3 regions of the Paenibacillus sp. FSL R10-2778 genome follow, and region 1 is predicted to be linked to each of the others. Evidence: riboswitches for the same ligand, from Rfam matches in the RefSeq annotation. Region 1 holds a riboswitch; each other region holds the start of a gene.
The links. A riboswitch is a leader RNA that binds a small molecule or an ion and turns the genes downstream of it on or off. The one in region 1 is predicted to bind cobalamin.
Positions count from the first base shown of each region.

Region 2: linked by a shared signal. The riboswitch ahead of NST40_RS04555 (DUF4430 domain-containing protein) and the one ahead of metE (5-methyltetrahydropteroyltriglutamate--homocysteine S-methyltransferase) in region 1 are both predicted to bind cobalamin.
Region 3: linked by a shared signal. The riboswitch ahead of NST40_RS02415 (anaerobic ribonucleoside triphosphate reductase) and the one ahead of metE (5-methyltetrahydropteroyltriglutamate--homocysteine S-methyltransferase) in region 1 are both predicted to bind cobalamin.

Region 1 is NZ_CP151956.1:5,027,181-5,034,743, reverse strand. It holds gene NST40_RS22740 (FtsX-like permease family protein) at 1-136, shown strand, start outside; gene NST40_RS22735 (DedA family protein) at 154-777, shown strand; gene NST40_RS22730 (undecaprenyl-diphosphate phosphatase) at 828-1,688, shown strand; cobalamin riboswitch at 1,788-1,994, shown strand; gene metE (5-methyltetrahydropteroyltriglutamate--homocysteine S-methyltransferase) at 2,149-4,452, shown strand; gene NST40_RS22720 (DUF1540 domain-containing protein) at 4,599-4,751, opposite strand; gene NST40_RS22715 (DUF4349 domain-containing protein) at 5,180-6,295, shown strand; gene msrA (peptide-methionine (S)-S-oxide reductase MsrA) at 6,388-7,374, opposite strand; gene NST40_RS22705 (VTT domain-containing protein) at 7,473-7,563, opposite strand, start outside.
Region 2 is NZ_CP151956.1:1,047,878-1,055,440, reverse strand. It holds gene NST40_RS04560 (methyl-accepting chemotaxis protein) at 1-924, opposite strand, end outside; gene NST40_RS04555 (DUF4430 domain-containing protein) at 1,128-3,692, opposite strand; cobalamin riboswitch at 3,862-4,065, opposite strand; gene NST40_RS04550 (glycosyltransferase) at 4,193-7,189, opposite strand; gene NST40_RS04545 (hypothetical protein) at 7,186-7,563, opposite strand, start outside.
Region 3 is NZ_CP151956.1:546,265-553,827, reverse strand. It holds gene NST40_RS02450 (hypothetical protein) at 1-251, shown strand, start outside; gene NST40_RS02445 (ASCH domain-containing protein) at 451-864, opposite strand; gene NST40_RS02440 (DUF3221 domain-containing protein) at 1,216-1,560, shown strand; gene NST40_RS02435 (hypothetical protein) at 2,063-2,392, shown strand; gene NST40_RS02430 (hypothetical protein) at 2,618-2,833, shown strand; tRNA gene NST40_RS02425 (tRNA-Thr) at 2,975-3,046, opposite strand; gene NST40_RS02420 (MTH1187 family thiamine-binding protein) at 3,140-3,448, opposite strand; cobalamin riboswitch at 3,827-4,062, shown strand; gene NST40_RS02415 (anaerobic ribonucleoside triphosphate reductase) at 4,304-6,289, shown strand; gene nrdG (anaerobic ribonucleoside-triphosphate reductase activating protein) at 6,286-6,801, shown strand; gene NST40_RS02405 (ribonucleoside-diphosphate reductase subunit alpha) at 6,857-7,563, shown strand, end outside.

The DNA.
Region 1 (7,563 bases):
GCTTCAACGGTTGTTCTACTTATCTATCGCAACGGAGACAGGCGCGGTGTTACTCGGATATTTGGCTGCTCAAGGACTATACTTCTTTTTTATTCGCAGCCGCTATTTACGCAACCTGAAGAAGAACTTGATATGAGAAATGGGGGTAACAAGATGCAAGCATGGATTACAGATTTTATGGAGCAGTTTGGTTACTTCGGTATTTTTCTGATGCTGGCCTTTGAAAATATATTTCCACCAATTCCTTCAGAAGTGATCCTGCCCTTTGGAGGATTTATGACCACTACGACGAGCTTAACGATTCCTGGTGTAATCATTGCTGCCACGGCTGGATCACTACTGGGTGCAGTAATTCTCTATTATATTGGCCGATTATTGGATGTGAGCCGGTTAGAGAAACTGGTTGAACGCTGGGGTAGCCTAATTAGGGTCAGTAAAAAAGATATCCACAAGGCTGACGCCTGGTTTGATAAATATGGCTATTGGACTGTATTGTTTTGTCGGATGGTTCCGCTGGTCCGCAGTCTGATTTCGATTCCGGCGGGAATGTCGGGCATGAAATTTGGAGTATTTATGATCTTCACAACGATTGGCACATTGGGATGGAATTTGCTGCTTGTGCTTATTGGCGCGGCATTGGGCGAATCCTGGGAAGACATTGCCATGTACATGGATGTGTACTCCAATGTAGTCTATGTACTAATTGCTGGCGGATTAGTTATTCTTGGGTTTCTGTACTTCCGCAAACGCAGCCGGAGAATGAACACTGAGGGCTAAGCGGGTAGTGGACTGATAATAGAAATGACTATTAAAAAGGAGGGAAACACATGGAGCTATTAACGATTATTAAAGCCATTATTTTGGGGCTTGTTGAAGGTTTAACCGAATTTGCTCCAGTATCCTCCACGGGTCATATGATTATTGTTGATGATATGTGGCTGAAATCACAGGAGTTATTTGGACAATATACAGCAAATACCTTCAAAGTAGTTATTCAACTGGGTTCAATATTAGCGGTTGTTGTGATCTTTAGAAATCGGTTCATTGATTTGTTAGGCTTAAAGCGTTTCAGCCGTAAGCAGTTGGATCCTGTAACAGAGGAGCTACCGCAGTTGGAGCAGGGCGGGCATCTCAAGCTGACTCAGGTTCTGGTAGGGTTAGTGCCTGCAGGTGTGTTAGGTGTTCTGTTTAATGATTATATTGATGAGCATTTATTCTCTACCTCAACAGTGTTAATTGGTCTAGTGATTGGGGCTATATTAATGATTATTGCCGATCTGTTTGGGCCGAAGAAGATCAGAACTGAGAGTGTAGATCAGATTACATACAAACAGGCACTTGGTGTAGGTCTTGTACAGTGTTTTTCGTTATGGCCTGGATTTTCACGCTCGGGCTCGACGATTTCTGGTGGAGTACTCCTCGGGATGAGCCATCGTGCCGCTGCTGATTTTACGTTTATTATGGCAGTACCCATCATGGCAGGTGCCAGTCTGTTGTCACTGATGAAAAACTGGCAATATTTCACCATGGACGCGTTGCCGTTTTTTATTGCAGGCTTTATTAGTGCCTTCCTATTTGCGCTGTTATCGATGCGTTTCTTCTTAAAACTGATCAATCGTATCAAGCTCTTACCGTTTGCTATATACCGTATAATTCTTGCTGCTGTAGTATATTTCGTATTTTTCTAAGTCCGTTATAAGGAATCGATATAACAGAAGCCCCAGTAATCTATTGCAGATTGCTGGGGCTTTCACGTATGATGACATCAGATTAAGACACTCAAATGATGAATGATATCGGAGACAGGTGCTGACCGGAAAATAGTAATTCGGTAGGCTTAATAGGGAAATTCGGTTCGAAGCCGATGCGGTCCCGCCACTGTAACGGAAGAATCTCGAGCAACAGAGGTCACTGGCAATTTACTACTGCTGGGAAGACTGCTCAAGATGTTGACGCCGCTAGCCAGGAGACCTGCCTGTTTCAACAGCACTGCTTCACCTACGGAAGATAGGGAGGTGTTAGACGTTAACCATGAGTATATCATGGGCGTCTTTCCCTTTGACTTTTTTAGGGAAGGGCGCTCTTTTTTATAGGAAAGCAAGTAGCTTTGGAGTTTGAAATAAGAGATGGAAGAGGGAGTGTATCGAGATGACGAATAAAGTAAAAGTAAGTAATCTTGGATATCCGAGAATCGGAAAGAACCGCGAGTGGAAAAAGACACTGGAAGCCTACTGGCAGGGGAAAATAAATGAAGAGCAATTCCGCTCCGAAATGGCAGCAATTCAGCTGCAGCATTTGAAGACCCAGCAAGAGGCAGGAATTGAGCTTATTCCGGTGAATGATTTTACTTTTTATGACCATGTGTTGGATACGGCTGTTATGTTTGGAATTGTACCTCCACGGTACACGTATGATGGCGGCGACATCGGGCTTGATCTTTATTTTGCAATGGCCCGTGGTAATGCTGAAGCTACTGCCTGTGAGATGACCAAATGGTTCAATACGAACTATCACTATATCGTTCCAGAGATCGGCACACAAACACCACGCCTGACTGAAAATAAACCTCTAGCGGCTTATCGTTTTGCTAAATCGCAGGCAGGGATTGAAGGTAAACCGGTACTTTTAGGTCTGTATACCTTCCTTAAGCTGTCCAAAGGTTACGCAGCGGCAGATATCGCCAAGATTGCTGCACGTTTTGTTCCAGTCTATGTTCAACTGCTACAGGAACTGAAGCAAGAAGGGGTAAGCTGGGTACAAATCGATGAGCCAGCGATTGTTACAGGCATAAGTAAAGAAGAATTAACACTGCTTAACTCGATATACACAGAAATTGCCGGCTCCGTGCCGGGCTTGAATATTATTTTACAGACGTATTTCGAAGCTGCTGAACCGTTGGAGGCACTTCTAGAGTTGCCTGTTCAAGGCTTGGGTCTTGACTTTGTGCACGATGGTGGAGCGAATCTGGCTTCTATCGAACGTCTTGGCTGGCCGAAGGACAAATGGCTGGGTGCCGGAATTATTGATGGACGGAACATCTGGCGTTCCGATTTAGACGCTAAGCTGCAACTGGTAGAAAAGCTCAGCGTTCATGTGCCGCTTGATCGTCTTATTCTTCAGCCTTCTTGCAGTCTGCTGCATGTCCCAGTCACCGTTCAAGGTGAGGTGAAGCTGAAGGCGACTGTTAAGAATGCGTTAGCGTTTGCCGATGAGAAGCTTGCAGAGCTTAGTCTGCTCGGAGCAGCCCTCGCAGATAAAGGAGAAGCTTCTAAAGCAGCGCTGGCCGCTAGTCGTGAAGCTATTGCAGCATTCCGTGCACTACCTGAGCGTGGCCGTAAGGATGTGGCGGAGCAAGTGCTTGCACTTGCAGCTTTGCCTGACCAACGCAGTTTGCCTTTTGCTGAACGCTTAAAGGTGCAGCAAGAGAAATGGCAGCTTCCACTTCTGCCAACCACTACAATTGGTAGCTTCCCGCAGACAGTAGAAGTGCGTCAGGCGAGATTGAAATGGCGTAAAGGGGTCTGGAATCAGGAGCGTTATGATGGATTTGTTCGTGAGCAGATCGCGGATGCAATTACCTTCCAAGAAAAGCTAGGTCTGGATGTTCTGGTCCACGGTGAGTTCGAGCGTACAGATATGGTGGAGTTTTTCGGAGAAAAGCTGGACGGATACTTGTTTACTAGTAATGGCTGGGTTCAATCCTACGGTTCCCGTTGCGTTAAGCCACCGGTGATCTACGCGGATGTTGCATTTATACAGCCTATGACTGTTAAAGAAAGTGTCTATGCACAATCGTTGACGAAGCTTCCGGTTAAAGGAATGTTGACGGGTCCTGTAACTATCCTCAATTGGTCATTTGTACGTGATGATCTCAGCCGGGAAGAGGTAGCCAATCAAATTGCTCTTGCCCTTCGCCATGAAGTAAAAGCGTTGGAAGATGCAGGCATCGAAATGATTCAAGTGGATGAGCCGGCTATACGTGAAGGACTTCCACTTAAGGCAGAAGACCGTGAGCATTACCTGAACTGGGCAGTGAAGTCGTTCCGCGTTGCTACGAACCATGTGAAGGCTACGACACAAATTCATACGCATATGTGCTATAGCGAATTCAATGACATGATCGATTCCATATCGGCTATGGATGCTGATGTAATCTCCATTGAGACTTCACGTAGCCATGGGGAGCTGATTATCAGCTTTGAGGAGCAGGCCTATGATAAAGGAATCGGTCTTGGAGTGTATGACATCCATAGTCCGCGGGTTCCGGCTGTAGAAGAAATGACGGCGAATATCGATCGTGCGCTGCGGGTGCTGGACCCTGAACAATTCTGGATTAATCCGGATTGCGGTCTGAAAACACGTGGCTGGCAGGAGACAGAGGATGCACTACGTAACATGGTAAGAGCTGCTGCTATTGCGAGGGAAAAGTCAGGGGTTATTGCATCAAAATAGACATAAATAAATTAGAGCCAGGGTAATTTACCCTGGCTTTTTAGTTCACTTATTTTTTTATAATCAGCTACTTGATAATAATTCTCAATCTTGTTAGAATGAAAAAGAAAAAGAAGGAACCGTGGAGGGTCCCTTCAGGCATTTACTTATTTACTTTCGAAAGTTTTGCAATCTGTTTCTTCTGCGCGTTTTGGTTCTTGGGAGCTGTGGAAAGCTACGAAGATCGATTCAGCGCTGCATTTGTTCTCTTCTGCCCAGTGGGTGCAGGAGTTAACTTCACAAACTACGTCTTTTGCCATGAGGGTTCACCTCCCCTTTTAGTAATTGATAGTATCATTCAATGAACGGCTCTGTTCAGCAAGGTGGAGCTTGTCTCAACAAAGCCGTGTCACGCCCTCATTCATTATGAATAGAGGGTATTTGGCTTTTTTTACTAGGTTAGACGTGGTAATTGTACCAAATAATGAGTTTGTAAGCAAATGAGTTCTTTAACTTTCGGGTCACCCTCCCACATCAAAAATATGTCCAATAAGAGCCGCAGAAATGCGGCTTTTTGTGTATTCAACAAGAAAAACCAAAAGAAATTTACCGAAATTCCATATTCCAGTGCAACCTTCCAAGTTTTGGGGCGTTATAGAAATGAGAGACGGAAGAGATCTGTACAGAACATGACATTCCGTAACGTTACAATGCTAGGGATAACCACTACACTTTTGGAGGAATGAGAATGCGCAAATGGGGTCTGCATTACTTATGTTTATTAATTCTTGCGGTGGTATTGGCAGGTTGTGGCTCGGGTGATAACAATTCGGCGGCAGACAAATTAGCTGGTGACGGCGGAAATACGAGTAATTCTGCTGCAGCAACCACTGAGCAATCTTCGAAAGCTGCATTAGCGGATAAGAGCACCTCAGCAGAAGCTGAGACAGCAGCGGGAGGCAACGAAGCCCCAGTTGAAAAAGGTTTGACATCAGAGAACACGGATCAAGGGAACGCGGGATTCACGGGCAGTGATGTCGTGGAAGGATTGAACAAGAAGCTAATCTATCATGCCAATCTGACTATGGAAGTAGAAGATTACGGTAAAGCTCAGACTGAAATCCGCAACATGGTAACGATGGCTAAAGGATATATTATAGAGTTTAACGAAAACATGTCGCAATATGAGCAAGGAGGGACGTTTATCCTTAAGGTGCCTGCCTCCGGGTTCTCTCCTTTTCTGAATAATTTGGAAAAAGTAAAACACGAATCGCTACAGCGCAGTATTCAAGGTCAGGATGTCTCGGAGGAGTATGTTGATCTGGAGTCGCGTCTAAAGGCAAAGCAGTTAATGGAAGCTCAATACACAGAGTTTATGAAAAAAGCAACGAAATCAAGTGATCTGGTCGCCTTTGCAAACGAGCTTGGTTCGATTCAAGAAACGATTGAGCAGATCAAAGGCAGAATGCGATATATAGATCAGAACGTATCTTTTTCAACGGTAGAGCTTAGAGTGTACCAGACGGATGAGAGCTTAGCCGTGAAGGAAAAGGCAGAGCAAGGTCCATTGCTAGAACGGGCATCGGATGCTTTAAAAGGAAGCCTGAACGCACTATCTGTTATGTTTCAGTGGATTTTTGTAATTCTTGCAGGTGCATTGCCGATTCTAATCGGTGCGGGCATTATTTTAATCATCGTTTGGTTTGCCCGCAAAAATATCCGTGCACGACGGGAGCAGCAGACCCAGCGGATACGGCAGGAAAATCGGGAACTGAACAAGGCGGTACTCCCTGGACCAGCAGAGCCAAAGGTGACAACCTCAATAAAGGATAAGAAAGCTAACGGGGACGAGAATAAAGAATAAGCTCCTATGAATTAAAAAGCCTCCAATTCATGGTATACCGTGAATTGGAGGCTTTTCTATAAGACAGTACAGTATTTCGCTTTTATCGAAGATTAGGCAGGCTGGAAGAGTACACGATACTCGCCATAGCCCTCTTTCTCCAGATCCTCTTTTGGTATAAAGCGCAGTGCCGCTGAATTAATGCAGTAGCGCAGGCCGTTTTCCCCTGGACCATCGTCGAAGACATGACCTAGATGGGAATCTGCTACTTTGCTGCGCACTTCTGTGCGAACCATCAAATGGCTGAGGTCCGTCTTTTCCTTCACGGCGTAATCGCGAATCGGACGTGTAAAGCTGGGCCAGCCACAACCGGAATCGTATTTATCCTGCGAACTGAATAATGCTTCACCAGATACGATATCTACATAAATGCCTTCTCCGTGGTGATCCCAAAAATCATTTCGGAAAGGTGACTCTGTAGCGCTATTCTGAGTGACTTCATATTGAAGTGGCGTCAGACGTTCTTTTAAGCTTAGTTTGTCTTCTTTATGTGTCCAGTGGGTTTCGATAAAATCCTCTCGGCCGGAACCCTTACGGTAACGTTTGTAGTGACCCGGGTTCTTACGATGGTAGCCCTGATGATATTCTTCGGCAGGATAGAAGGTTGCTGCCGGGAGGATCGGGGTAACAATCGGGCTAGCGAATCGGCCGCTTTCTTGCAAAGCTGCCTTGGAAGCCTCTGCTTGTTGCTTCTGTTCTTCAGAATGGGTGAAGATAGCCGTTCCGTAAGAGGTGCCGCGATCATGGAATTGTCCACCCGCATCGGTTGGGTCAATTTGCTGCCAGAATAACTCAAGCAGCTTGCTATAAGGGAAAATTTCTGGATTGAACGTAATTTGTACGGCTTCAACATGTCCTGTAGTTTCGGAGCATACCTCTTCATAGGTAGGATTCACTGTATGCCCGCCAGTATAGCCGGAGACGACACTAATAATGCCTGGCAATTCCTCGAACGGCGAGACCATGCACCAGAAGCATCCACCTGCAAAGGTTGCTTTTTCCGCCTTGGAATTTATATGGTTAGTCTGATGTTCACTCATTAATATCCCTCCATTCATGTAATGCAATTAAATAGATCACAATCTAATTATAAAGCAAATAACCACAGCCTGCCAGCTTCCGCCAAATAAGCTCTCTGTTACCTAGTGTTTTTTACTTCCTGTGAACTGTAACGAAAGCTTAGTCCGGCTATAATAAGCACAATGGCATAAACAATAATGGCTATAATC
Region 2 (7,563 bases), 3.0 Mb from region 1:
TGTCTGCTCATCAAAACCCGCGGCAATCTCTCCAGAAGATACAGCGATCATTTGTGAAGCCAATGAGGTCTGCTCAGCACTAGCGCTCATCTCTTCCGATGAAGCTGACAGCAGTTCTGCACTCTCTGCAATCCCTTGCATCATCTTCCGCAAGCCCTGCAGCATATTGTTAAATGAACTGTTAATTTGGCCGATCTCATCCTTGGCGGTGTACGTTGCTACCACGGTCAAATCTCCATCTTCTGCCCGCTTCATTAGTCCTTGCAGTTCTTTAAGCGGTTTTGTTATCAGGCGAATGATTGCAATACTAATCAAGATACAAATCACCCAAGCGAAAGTAATCATTATGGTATTGTTTACACGCATGCTTTTAGCGGTTGCCATGGAACCTGAATTGTGTTCATCAGCATCTTTAAGCAAAGAATCACTAATTCCTTTAAGCAGGTTGATCATTTTTTCACGGGATTCGTTAAATTCGCCTGAAAATACTTTATAGGCCTCTTGATTATGATTACTATCAGCAATCTTTATAATGTTATCCCGCTGTGCACGATAATCTGGCAAAAAGGACTCATACTCTTTGATTTTACTTACAATAGCAGGATCATTATACTGAATCGCTTTCACCTTGTTCATAAGTTCATTATTATCTTGAACCTTCACTTGGATACTCTCAGAAAGTTCTTTGTTTTTGCTGGCATCAACGCTAATCAAACGCTCCAAAAGATAGGATTCAATAGCCCGATTATTCGTACGCATCTGCCCTACGTAAGAAACAGGCAATAAATTTTCATTATATGTCTCATTTGTCTTTTCGGCCATTTTGTTCATTGTGATGATGCCTATGCCCCCTACAGCATTCACCATAATTACTGCGAATACCAAAAGCAGCCCTATTTTGTATTTCACTTTCAAATTTTTCATCTACACTCCGCCTTCACATTATCTTATGATCTATCTATTTTTATCGGTCGGAAGGGCTAAGAGTTTGATGATTTTTAAAATATTGTGTCGAATAAAAGTATATATTGTCATAAAACGACTTTCCTCAAATATAAAAAGGGCGGGCACCCGATCCGCTATTACTCCGAATCCATGTGTGCCCGCCTAATCAAACTTCCTCTTCCTTATTCTCCAGAGGTATAGTACCAGTACAAAGTATCACCGTTCTGCAAAATATAACTGTCTGCACTGATGCTTGGATCAGCATCCCGGTTCGTTTTATACTTCCATCCGCTGCTTGGACCTCCATCAAATTCAGCCAACCCGTCAATAGATTTCACGTAGATGCTTCCAGCGTTGCCGGATGATACTACCTTAGTCCCTAATTGACTGACTAGTAAGCTATAAGCCGTTTCGCCCTCTTTTAGAGCTACTGTTGTACTGGCTAGGATGGTTCCTTTCCGGCTATCTCCAATCACTGAGAGGGTAGCGGTAGCTTTTGCTGGAGCAATAACAGACGATCCGACAGTCAGAGACTGAGTATAACGCGCTACGCTCGGTACGCTATCTTTAGCATAACCGGTAACAGTTATTGTATAGCTATTTGCTGGGAGACCCCCATCAACAACAGCCACACCTTGTTCATTCGTGATTACCTTCTTATCACCAACCGAAACCTGCACACCTGCAGCCGGTGAGGTAACCGGATCAGAAGTTAAGCTTTCCTGATTCCACACCCACTTTTTCTGTGAAACCTTTACAGTAAAAGCTTCATTAGCTTTTGGCTGTGATGGGGTAAGCACCACAGCATCTACAACCTGTGTATTTTCTCCTGCATAATAGACAAGTACACGATCGGATTCCTGTAGTTCGAACGCATCCATACCCACACTTGGATATATCCACTCCCCGCCGCGTGATACCACGAAGCTCCACCATCCGTCGTAAGTACCTTGCGAAACTCCATGGATACCTGATACAAAGTTGCCATAAGACGATTTGGTGATATCTACTTTAAAATCATCGGTAGACCCTAGTTGTTGCAACGCTTCAAGGGCATTGGAGGCTTTCAAAGTCCCCTCACTAATCAACCCTTCCGGGCCTTCAACGGTTAGCGAAGCTGTTACATTCTTAGAAATCACTTTTAGAGCTTTTGTATATTTAGCAATCGTTGGGGCTTTGCCTTCACGGTAGCCAGTTACAGTCAGTGTATAGTCACCTGCGGGCATATTTCCTGAGAATACGGCCTCACCTTTAGCATTCGTCGTTACCGTCTGAGCTCCAATTTGGACCTGAACACCCGCAGCTTTTGCAGTTACAGGAGAGGAAGTGTTCGTAGCAGCGTCCCATTTCCACGTCTTACTAGTTACAGTGACGGTAAAGGAATCGCCCTCTTTAAGATTTGCTTTGGAAAGCGTAACGGAATCCACAAGCTTAGTGTCATCTCCGGCATAATAAACCAGTACCTGATCTGAATCTTTAAGTACAAAATCACTCATGCCTACATCGGGATTAATCCATTTTCCGTCACGTGATACAACATACATCCATCCGTCATAACCACCAAAGCTTCCAGCAGCAATACTTCCGATGCCAGTCACATAACTGCCCGAAGGATTTGTGATCGGCAAGTTCGTTTGAAGCGCCAGCTTCTCTAACGCTCCAAGTGCGTTGCCAGCATAGGCGTACCCTTGTGCCAACGTGGCCTGTGGTCCCTCAATCGTTACTGGAGCGTAGATGAGTGAGCTCTGAATGGAGGATTTGGAAAAATCGTATAGCTTACTGTTGCTTCCTTTATATAGCAAATTATAGGCAACCAGCGCCTGAAGACCTTGCTCTGTCGCCAGAATATTACTGCTTCCACCACGGCTATGGGTGAAGCTACCATCAGCTAGACGATAGCTAAGCAGGTTCTCCATTAGATCCACTTTGTTTTTGGTGTATTCTAATCCACTAGGATCAACTCCGAAGGAGGTGAGTCCAAGGATTGCTTGTGCGCTACTTTCAGCACTGTCACCGTAACCCCCATGGCTATCTTGAGCTGTAGATAACCAAGCTACGGCTTGTAGCCCTGCTAAGTAGGCTTCGGGATTATTTTTATGTGCCGCCAGAGCCGTCAAGGTTATCGCTGTCATATCAGGCTCACTTGCACCTGAGGTTAGTGCAAAGCCCCCATCCGGATTCTGTTTGGAGAGAATCTCCGTAAGGAGCTTATCCGCCGTCCATTTCGCGTCACTTGGGATATTATATTTACCAGAATCCAGCGCAAGTAAAGCATATACCGGATTATTAAGCGTCTGTTCACTGAGCTTGCTATTATTATAAATTTTCTCAATCAGATTATAGCCAGGAGTCGTTCCGTTACCAGCAAAGCTAGTAGGATCTGCACCAATCGCTCTCACTGCGAGCACGATTCGAGCATAATCGGTTACATTGGTGAAATCGCCAGCTGCATCCTTTACTTTTTTCTCAAGCTCTGAAAGGTAACTAGCCGGCAGCTTGTACCCTGCTTGCGCTAATCCAATGGCTTGCCAATCCGATTGCACGCCACCTTTCAAGAGATATTCTGCAGCCGCATAAGTCGCATCCGCAACATTAATCCGCTCCGCGGCAGTTGCCTCCAGACCGGCGCCAGCGCTCGCTTCTGCAAATATTTGTCCCGCCGGAGCAAGAGATGTTCCTAGAATTGAAATGACCATGAATAAGGCCAGCCCAAGTGCTACAAACTTGGAAGACATGATTTTCTTCATTGTTTAACCTCTTTCTGTATAAGAATGGGTACTGCCGGGAATAAGACGCATAACATAAAGACCGCCCCTTTGGAGGGCGGTCAGGGAAGATTACAAATTGAGGCTGCGGCGCTTGCTTCCTGCCAACAGTCCATCTGTATATGTTCCACATTCTTACCCCACGAAGAATAGAAACGCTCACGAAAAAGGCAGGTCTCCTGGCTAATGCTTCATCGCTGTTCTTCACCTTCCCACCCTACCTTCGGGGCAGTGGCTTATAGAAGAAACGCTCCGCACATACAGTGGCGGGACCGCGCCGGACTCTTGCACCGGACTTCCCTTTTAAGCAGACGACTAGATTGATTTAGTCTGCACCTTTTCCAGTATGTAGTATCTTATTTTGACATCCATAATCATATCTATTAATACATAGCATGTCTATAGAAAAGCTTAGTATGGGCAGCAAAAAAATGAACAGCAATACGCCACCTTCCGGTAGTTATTGCTGTTCAGAAAGCTTGTTATTCGACTGTTCCATCCGGACTTGCAGTCGGGGAGGGTTCAGCACTTGAATCAGAAGCTGGTGGAATATTAGGATCGAGATCTACGATCAATGTAAATCTTCCGGCTTTGATCATACTTTTCTCTAGAATTGTCGCTCCAGACTCCAATGTAACCTCAACCTGATAGGAAGGTTGTTCACCTTCAGTCACAGCTGTTGCGGAAGGTAACCCAGTACTGTTCTCAGTATCAGAGGAAGGCGTAGGAGACGGAGATGCATCAGCTACAGAATTAGTAGCATCTGCACCTTCTGCTGTTCCTCCAGTAGTGCCAGCGGTATCTGACTCGTCAGCGGTGTTTCCCTCATCCGTCCCATCCGTTGACGGCACTGGACAAGTGCCATTTGTAGCAGCGACCTTAAAGCTTTTATCTATCTCTGTAGACGAAGACATTAAACTAACCTCAGTCGGTTGAAACTGCACACAGTCATCTGCACTTGCGAAGGTGAACACCAATATGCTGCTCCCCTTATCTCCTTCGACGCTCTGATCCTTCAAGTATACTGAAGCCGGAGGCAGCATATTGCCTGCACTCTGGACAGGGGTCGGCTCAGGGCTTGTCCCCGGCAGAGCCGTCTTCGTATCATCCGGACGCAGCATACTGAATACGATAATTGCAATAATCACCAGAATACCCGTAATGGAGCCGGAGATTAAGAGTCGAAATCGGCTGCGGCTGATCCAGCGCGCCAGCGGGGAAGCCAGTTGGGAGCGGGCTTCATTGTACACATTTTGCAGAGCAGGCCGAGCTGCCGCGACATAGTTCTTTCGGAATTCCCGATTCTTGAACGCTTCACGATCACTGCTCAGGAAATACTTCAGAATCGCCTTACGGTAACCCGGTTGCAGCTTTTTATTCGAAACCGTAAATAAAGGATTGCCTTGCGACCAAGCAAAAAACCGATAGATGATTTCTTTGTCGGAACCGGCTTTACGCTTTAACAGCTCCAGAAGCGCATCGTAATCCAGCGGACCCCCTTCACGCTGAGTTGTATAGTAAAAGGCTAGCGGAAGCCGTTCAAAGGGTTCCAGAACACGCGCCTCTTTTAGCAAACGACGACCCAGTAGCTGCACATCGTCTAGTTCCTGCGGAGACAATCCTGTAAAAATCTCCTCATTCGGCTTCTCTTCACCAAACCAGCGGTAAGCGGCACGCAGCGCATTCTCTTTCTGCTTGCTAATCCTATCCAGTGGCGGCTGCCAATCGACAACATTACCATACCGTAAAAAAACTACCTCCAGAAGCTCCTCCTGCGTCATATCAGAAAGCGATAAGCGGTTCAGTAAGAATCTATCTGCTGAAGCAGCAAGATCCTGCATTAGGGAGAGTGCCTTAGGAGCAACTCCTGTTCCTTTGCGGCGATCTTTTTCTGCCTTATCTACAATTTCATGAATTTCCGCCACAGAAGCCACCGGATCATGCTCCAGCTGGAGCTTTTCTAGCAAATAATCCTTCACAGCATTTTGAGCAAAAGACTGCTCTAACGCCACTGGCAGGAACCGCCCCCAATGGAGCACAAAGCTCAGAATATCCGCAGATCTGGACGCCGCAGCTAGTCTTGATTCCATGTAAGGCTCAAGCAGCTGCTTACGGAAATAAGTTTCAGACATCACGCGCTGGAAGTAAGCTGCACTTAACTCATCATTACTCTCAATGATCCCGTAAGCAGCACTCAAAATATCCTTGCGGCCCGCTTCCACACTATGAAGCATCCCATTGATGAAATAATCCACGATTCTGACCCTGTAATTGTGATCCTTAAGTACAAAATACTCTTTAAAGCATTCCATAATCGCCGGATCTGGCACATTTCTTTGCCGAATCAGATCAAATTCCCGGTCAAATCTTTCTAGGAAAATATCATTCAAGCGGATTCTAGAATGAATTGCACCGTCTGGTTTAAGGTAAGAAAGCAAACCACTTAGCACCGCACTCTTGTTTTCCGTATATAAATGCTCGTTCCCTTGCTCAATCTCATAAAATATAGCCAGCTCATTATAGAAAGAAAGGGTTAGCTTGTGCTCAGGACTCTCTCCACGCAGAATCTGATCGGCGAAGCTTACGAAGTCGTTAATATCTCCTGGATTCAGCAGTAACAGCTTCCACACCAAATCAGCATAAGGCTGGCGGGTCTCGCCAAAATCGACATTCCCCATCCGTCCGGAAGCCAAATCAAAGGTATAATCCTTCTCAATACTGCGGTCACCGGGACGAAGTGAACCTTTTTCCACAAAGCTAAGATGTATATATTTACGGCTTTGCGGTTCATTCGCATACGTAATCACGCCTAATCTACGGCGGAATTCATACGGCAGCACGCTATACAGAATTTCTGTAAGCTCCACCGCCCGCGCGGACAACTCGGTGATAGGTACGTTTAGAGCCACGTAGATTTTTTTCTTACCTGCTACAGAGAGCATCACCGCTTGCAATAATGCCTTGAATATCCCTTCATCAATCCCTAACAGGCGTAAGCCTGCAATTGGATCAGGGCTGCGGTCTGTGCGAACAACTGGAATAGAGGGCAGCTCCGGCAAGGTTCCACCAAGCTCTCCCGTATAACGCTCTGCAAAATCAGCATGCAGCCAGTCTCCATAGCTCTGCACAATTTCTTCGGAACGTGAAGCAGGAACTACATAGTTATGTGCAAAAAAAGCGCTTCGTTGGCCTGTGAAATCGGCCGCTTGATAACGACTAAGCCCAATAACTGTATCCCCGTTCTCAGCATGAAATAGGTGCAGCGCACCAGGATATGCAGCCTCATCCTTCTCTCCACGTGCGGTTAACTCCGCAGGAGCATCGTAGAGGCAGAAGGGATGAAGGATTTTTTTCACAAAATTATTGTCTAGACTATCTGATTTCGCTACCGTATCGAAGCCTTCTGTGGAACGAAACACTCCGCGACGTTCGCGGGTGTACATCTGTTGGGCGATTGTTGACCCTGAGAAAACATTCACGGGCCGTCGCTCCCCTCAATATACTTCAGCTTATGCAGCAGCCAAATAAAAGGCTCGTCTACACGAATCGGGCTAACTACACCCTCAATCTTTTGATTCACAGGGTTGCTGCCCAACGCAGATACTGCAAAATAACCCGTATTCGCGAAATAAACATCCATTGTATCTTTAAAGGGTCTGTCCACCTTACCAATAAATCTGCGAATTTCCCCGTCGATATTATGAAATTCGTCCATGTTTAATGTTTTGCGGTGAACATAGTTATTGAACACATTGCTGTTGGACTTGATGTAATCGCCATCCTCATCCTTCAGTGAATGCAGCATATCACTTTTGGCAAGCACAACCGCTGTTGGAATGTCTGTTTTGCTCTT
Region 3 (7,563 bases), 2.5 Mb from region 1:
CAGCTGCTGCAGTAGCTACAACAGATCTAAGGGATGTTCGTGCAGAAATGAGAAGACGGGGAATTAAGGTGTATGAGCAAAACAGACTTAATACTGGAATTGAAGCCAAGTATATATGTCGTGGCTATCATGAACGAATGCTGCTGTTGAATGACATTGTTGCGGCTCAAGCTGCCATCCATATGCGCAGATACCTAGGGCTGGATATTTCATCTTTTAAGAGTTACGAAGAACAGTACCAGATTAAGTAAAGCTGTATAGAAGCCGCTGCGCTCTCTCCCCCCAATCAATTAGTGAACAAAAAAATAGGCCTTACCATGGGAGTTGGCAAGACCTGAGAGAGATATACCACAAAACACTGGGGGGTGTTTGGTGTCTCTAATATATACCTCGAACCTGAAAAATAGCTGATAGGCACATAAAAATTACATTAAAAATATTGTTCGCCGTTCAGAAGTGATTAGAGTGCTCCCACAAGCTTAGCCGACCTTTAGCTGGAATTGGATGGCTTAATGGATGAACCCCTTCAAGCTTCCAGGCAAACCGTCCTTCACTATAGTCGCCAAAATCATATTCATTCCCATTGATCCATTCCCTTAAATCCACCTCTGGAGTAACCACATAACATCCCGCGAGCTGACCTGTAGCAATAATAGCTCCTGTCGGCAAATTATTCGCTGTATAGCCATGTTTCGCCAATACTGATTTGTAAGGTTCCTGTTCACAAATCTTTTTGTCAATCCTCATTCCGGCATGGATGCCTAACTCGCCGCGGTAGGCTGTTCTCCATGAACGAGTTTCAAACTCTTTTTCACCAAGAGCAATTAAGGTCGCCCAAGGCTGCCGTATTGTTATACACCGCATGATATTTATCCCCTTTGTTTATGTTGGACGTTTGTCACGGATGCCACGGATCTCGATCTCGCGTTGTGTAATCTTGTTCACCTTGACCTGATAAATAATCCCAACCGTTTGGTCGATACTCATTTCCATCATTGATCGCCTCTAAAATAAGAACATTTATTTTTATTATATACAAACAAAAGTTCTTATGAAAATATCAATACTACAGACATTCACCTGTAACTCCCCAGAATCAATAAAGGTCGTCATAATGGAAAGGCTGCTGTTTATTCTTATATTGGTAATGTACTAAATGCTATGCCTGTGCAACCGATTTTAAACTAATGTCGTAACCACTGGAGGGGAAGGTCCATGATTCAAAAACCACGTACTACTATTAAATGGACTCTTATTTTTGTTTTTTTGTTATTCGTCACCGCCTGTAGTAAGAATAATGAAGTTTTGAAAGGAATTGTACACACAATAGATGTAGAAAATAAAAGAATTTTAGTAATTTCTGAATTAAAAGAAGAAGACTTGAACAAGGAATACAAGGAGATTCTCGAATCTAATGAGTACTCTCAAGCCATTTGGGTAAATAAAGTTGCACCTTCTAAATATAAAAAAGGCGATGAGATTAAAGTATTTTTTGAAGTAAGTGATGATTCATTCCCTGCACAAGTTACCGCCAAAAAGATCACCAAAATCAAGAATTGAGCAAAAAGAATAGAATCTACTATAAAGAAGCGGCGTCTCCAAAAGGGACGGCGCTTCTTTATAGTAGATTTAAAGAGAAATCAGAGTATATAATATGGAATATTATATACTCTCAACATCTCTGTTACGGGAATTTCCGAAGCAGAAATACCCTTCCGAATATTTACTATGAATAATCTATCCCGGACTAAACATTTACATAATCTGAATATAATAATTCCGGGACATTCTGTAAACGAAAAAAAGCTCACCAGCCGAAGCCAGTGGGCATAATCCCAAGCATTTGGGAGTTCACTCTTTGTTGGAATTACTGAAACCTTACGATGTAACAACTATAGGAGCTTATAACTTCAGGCAATGTACTATCTCCACAACAAGTAAGCTTTCAACAAGATGCAACAGACAACTATACTCATAATGGTTTCCCAATTAATTCTCCCTGTTCAAAAAGCATCTCAATCTGGTGAAATACTAATAACATTCAGTAGATTGGAGGTTTACCATGACAGAAATTGATGAGAGAAAATGGGGGCAGCAGGATCCTATCAAAGAACCACAAGATCGTTATGAACAGTTTTTAAAAGTTGTATCACTAACCTTTGTGAGTGTCACATTCACTATTATTTTCACTGAGATAAAAATGGGCAACTTTCCCCTTAAGCTCATTTTCTTTATTATTGGACAATTCCTCATTTATGGATATGTGATGAAGAATCTGTCCAAGACCTCAGAAAAATTCAAAAATTCCTGCAAGAAATTAAAAATAAAGCTACCCATTCTCTACATTTTATATTTCTTGTTTCTCTTCTATATTGGGCAACCATATTTATAAAATTACTCTGTGCAAAAAAGTGACCCCACCAACTTCCGGCAGGGTCTAGATCTATATTATAAGGGGGTTATGTAATTACTATAATCCTCTTAGCTTAACTAAGTATGAAGCCCGTCTAAAGATTTGCTGAATTTTTATTATTTTTATCGAAACCGATCAAACAAGGTAACGTATCAATCTTAATTTCCAAATTACTACATATACAAAATGGAGGTGTGTATAAAGATGAAAATATTCAGTCTATTGCTTGTAGCATTGTCTTCCATTGGAGTAGTTGCCACATTCGGATTTTCAACATTCAGCTTCATCACAGGAATTATAGGAGGGCTTATTGCAGCATTTGCAATTTCAGGTTACTTGCAGTCTGTCAGAAGTGATTACCCCAATGAGAGCTATGTGAATAAGCAAGTTAAGTATCAATCGAACTATAATACTTGGTAACAAAAGCCCCACCTTAAACTGGTGGGGTTTTTCATATTCCCAAACACTTGTAAAATCACTTTGTAATATTAATGGTAGAAGAAACAAAAAAGCGCGACTCTCCAAATTTCAAGAATCCGCGCCACGTATGGTTTTTTGGGATGCTGGTGAAGGGAATTGAACCCCCGGCCTACGCATTACGAGTGCGTTGCTCTACCCCTGAGCTACACCAGCTTAACGCTGTTTTTCTGCCAAACAAAAAATATTATACAACTTTCAGCCAGAAACGCAAGCCTATTTCTCCCTGTTTTCCGCCCTCCTAAACTGCTAATCCACCTGTAGCTTACGCTCCACAGACTCTAACTTTCCACGGCTAGTAGAGGGTTTATCGCGGCGGTCGTCTATTTTAAGTGAGGTAGAGACACGTTCTGCACCTGCGGCAAAAGGAGACTCATGCAAAGCTTCTACCGCGGCAAAAATGCGTTGCAGAGGCCCTTCGATGATCGTACCCATAGACGTAAGTTCATAAGTAATCCCTTCTACTGTCTTCAGCACCCGCTGCATATCCGCAACATAGCTGCTAAGACTGGTACTGCCTGTTCCAATTGGAATAACTGTAACTTCAGCAATAGGCATGAGAATACCTCCTCGAAATTTTATAGTAGCTGTCTCCTTCCATTGTAACAATTCCACCGCTCTGTCACAAACTAAGCAATATTATCCTCCCTTATCTCTTCTATTTCTTCTGATTACTTCAAAATATGACTTTGGGCTAAGAGTATTTTCTCATGAGCAAATTCTAGGGTCATCTGCACTATATTTATGGACTCTTTGTGGCATCTTTTCGGACAATTTATGAATCATTTCGCATCTCCCTGTGGATCAATTGTGGATTACTTATGGACAGCCTGTGGATCATTTGTGGAGTACTTTTAAAGAACCCGCTCCCCGCGCGGGTTTTCTAAAAAACTGTTTACAAACACAACATCTTGGGTTATTTTTATCTAACGACAACAAAATATAGTGGAGACAGGCGCTTTGATCCTTAACCGGATTTAGAGCTTAATAGGGAAGCGCGGTGAGAATCCGCTGCGGTCCCGCCACTGTAACCGGATGGCCTTCTTAAGCTTCTGGGAAGCTTGAGAATCCACATCTCCCGGCAGATGCCACTGAGGGTTAGGAACACCCTTGGGAAGGCGCCGAGAGATCCCACGGAAGCCAGGAGACCTACCTGTTTCGACGACACCAACTATTGATGCCTGCGAGGAACAGGGATGGTGTCCGCATGCGGTCATCTACGTAGAGACCTCTGCAAATATCCGTGTGGATATTTACATAACGCATCGGGCATTTTCTGCCATCCTCGGGTAGGGGATGCTTTTTTTATGTAATCTGAACAAATATACGACTGCTTATAGCAGTCCAACTTCTTATGGATATATGGATTTGATGATAGATGTTTTTCTTTTATACTGAGAGGAGAGCTGTACAATGACGTTGTTGGAGAGACAATTTAATGGAGTAGAAAATGCACGGGAAGTTCTTTTAGAAGAGCTCATTGATTTAGGCCGGGATATTATCGACAGTCGGGATATGGACCTATTGCGCGAGAATGCCAATTTGAATGGAGAGAGTTTCTCCGGTAAAATGAGCAAGTTCGGCAGTGAATATTCAAAATGGTACGCCCGCAATTTTACGATGCCGCCACAGCTAGTGCAGGCTATTGATGACAATGTCGTCTATGTGCATGATCTGGATCAATACGCGATTGGAACGACGAACTGTATTTTTATCCCGTTTGATAAACTTCTCCGTGAAGGTTTCAATACCGGCAACGGCAGCGTTCGTCCTCCGAACTCAATAATGACAGCTATGTCTCTGGTAGCGATTATTTTCCAATCCCAGCAAAATGCTCAATATGGTGGTGTATCCGCCAATAAACTCGACTATGATCTGGCACCTTATGTAACCAAATCCTTCGCCAAGCTGTTCCGCAAGGGTCTGGATTATTTTGAAGAAGGACAAGCTGATGAATCTTTGGGCGAGATTACGATGAGCCGGACCGATCTGGCGGAGTCATATCCAAGAGCGTTCCGTTTTGCACTAAAGGAAACCGAAATCGAAACTCTGCAAGCGGCTGAAAGTATGGTACATAATCTGAATACCATGTCCAGCCGATCCGGTGGACAAATACCGTTTACCAGCATCAACTACGGTACTTGTACTTCACCAGAAGGTCAGCTTGTGATCAGTTCTCTGCTAACCGCAACTATGAACGGACTTGGCAGCGGAGAAACACCAGTGTTCCCGATTCAAATCTTCAAATGCAAGCAAGGAATCAATCAACAGCAAGGCGATCCTAACTATGAACTGTTCCTAAAAGCAGCTGAATGTTCTGCGCGCAGACTATATCCAAACTTCGCTAATCTGGACGCTCCGCTCAACTTGCAGTATTATGATTCAAGTGATCCTGATACGGAGTTCGCTACAATGGGCTGCCGAACCCGAGTGCTCGGTGACCGTTTTGGGCGTAATCATTGCTCTGGGAAGGGCAACCTTTCCTTTAATACACTAAATCTGGTTCGGCTAGGTCTGGCACACGGCACAGTAACAGGCAGACGTACCGTCGCAGACGAAGCTGGCTTCTATGAAGATCTAAATCATTATATGGATATTGCGCTGGAAGGACTTCTCCATCGCTTCCACATCCAAACCGCACAAAAAGCTAAAGCTTCCGATTTCATGATGCGAGAAGGCGTTTGGGAAGGCGGCGAACATCTTGCACCCGATGACACTGTAGGCGATCTGCTGAAGCATGGCAGTCTGTCTCTTGGCTTCATCGGTATGGCGGAATGTATGAAAGCTATGTACGGCAAACACCATGGCGAGGATATGGAAGTTCATGCCAAGGCGCTGGCTATCGTGCGTCATATGCGGGACTATTGCGATCGGAAAAGCGAGGAACTGGATCTTAACATCACCCTGTTCGCAACTCCAGCAGAAGGTTTGTCCGGTAAATTCACCAAAGTTGACCGCAAGGTACTGGGTTCCATTCCGGGCGTAACCGACCGTGAATATTATACGAACTCTTTTCACATCCCTGTATACTTCGATCTGGGTGCTGCTCAGAAGATCAGCTTGGAAGCTCCTTTCCATGAATACTGCAATGCCGGGGCTATTTCTTATGTCGAATTAAACGGCAATGCCCGCAACAACCCATCGGCTTTTATCAAAATCATTAAATATGCGCTCGAACAACAGGTCAGTTATTTCAGCATTAACCATCCGATTGACCGCTGCTCCAGCTGTGGATACGAAGGCGTAATTGGGACAAACTGTCCTTCCTGCAACGCAAATGAGAATGACGTGCACATCCGCCGTTTGCGCAGAGTTACAGGTTATTTAACCGGCGACTATCAGACCCGCTTTAATGCCGCCAAACAAGCTGAAGTTCGGGATCGCGTTAAGCATCTATGAATATTTGCGGTTACTATCCGGAGTCGATTAACGAGGGAGAGGGCATGCGGGCCGTCCTCTTTCTCAGCGGCTGCCGCCATCGTTGCCCGGGATGTTTTAATCCCGAGACATGGAACTTTAAATATGGAGAAGTCTTCACCTTAGAACGACAACATGAAATCATTGCAGAAATCGCCGCTAACCCTTTGCTGGATGGTCTGACACTGGCAGGCGGCGATCCTTTTTTCTCAGCAGAAGAGTTGCTGGGGTTCATTCATGAGCTTCGCACTGTACTGCCAGGGTTCTCAATCTGGATTTACAGTGGTTATACGTACGAAGAACTTACAGCCCTTCCCGGTACGCCGGAGTGGAATCTACTTAAACAGTGTCAGGTGTTAATAGATGGAAGATTTGTAGAAGAACTGAAAGATACTACGCTTCTCTACCGGGGAAGCTCCAACCAACGCATTATCGACATTCCGGCCAGCATGAACGGCTCGGAGGTCTTTCTGTGGCAGCCTGCTGCGCTATAATATATCAATTTTTGATATTGAAAATTAATTTGAAATAAGAAGGGATGAACTAACCATGCCGCAATTCGTAGTAAAACCGGATAATCGCCAACTGGCTTTTGATGAGAACCGTCTTTCCGTCTACGCTGACCGTATTCTGGAAGGTCTCGATCAACTAAATAAAGAAACTTTGCTGCGTGGAGTGAATTCCAAACTGCGTCGTGACTCGGTAAGCGGAGAAGAAATCAGCAATGCCTTCACCATGAGCGCTCTAGAGCTTGTAACAAAAGAAGAGCCTAACTGGAAGTTCGCAGCTGCCCGCGCCCTTCTGACTACCCTTTATAAAAAAGCTGCCGTTCATCGCCGCTACAAAGCTTATCCAGAAGAGCCTTACGGTGAATTGTATCCACTAATTACGGATCTCGTGAAAAAAGGAATCTATCGCGAAGAACTTCTAAGTCATTACACCAAAGAACAAATTATCGAACTAGGCGGGTGTATCGATTATACACGCGACCTTTTGTTTGACTATATCGGTCTGCTTACGCTATCCGACCGTTATTTAGCGCATGATTTTGACGGCCGTGTAATGGAGCTTCCACAAGAACGTTATATGATTATTGCTATGTACCTGATGCACCGTGAGCCAGCTGAGAAACGTCTTGAGCTTGTAAAAGAAGCTTATTGGGCTATGAGCAACATCTATATGACTGCTGCTACACCTACAATGTCCAATGCCGGCAAAAAGGTCGCTGGACAGCTATCCAGCTGCTTTATTGATAC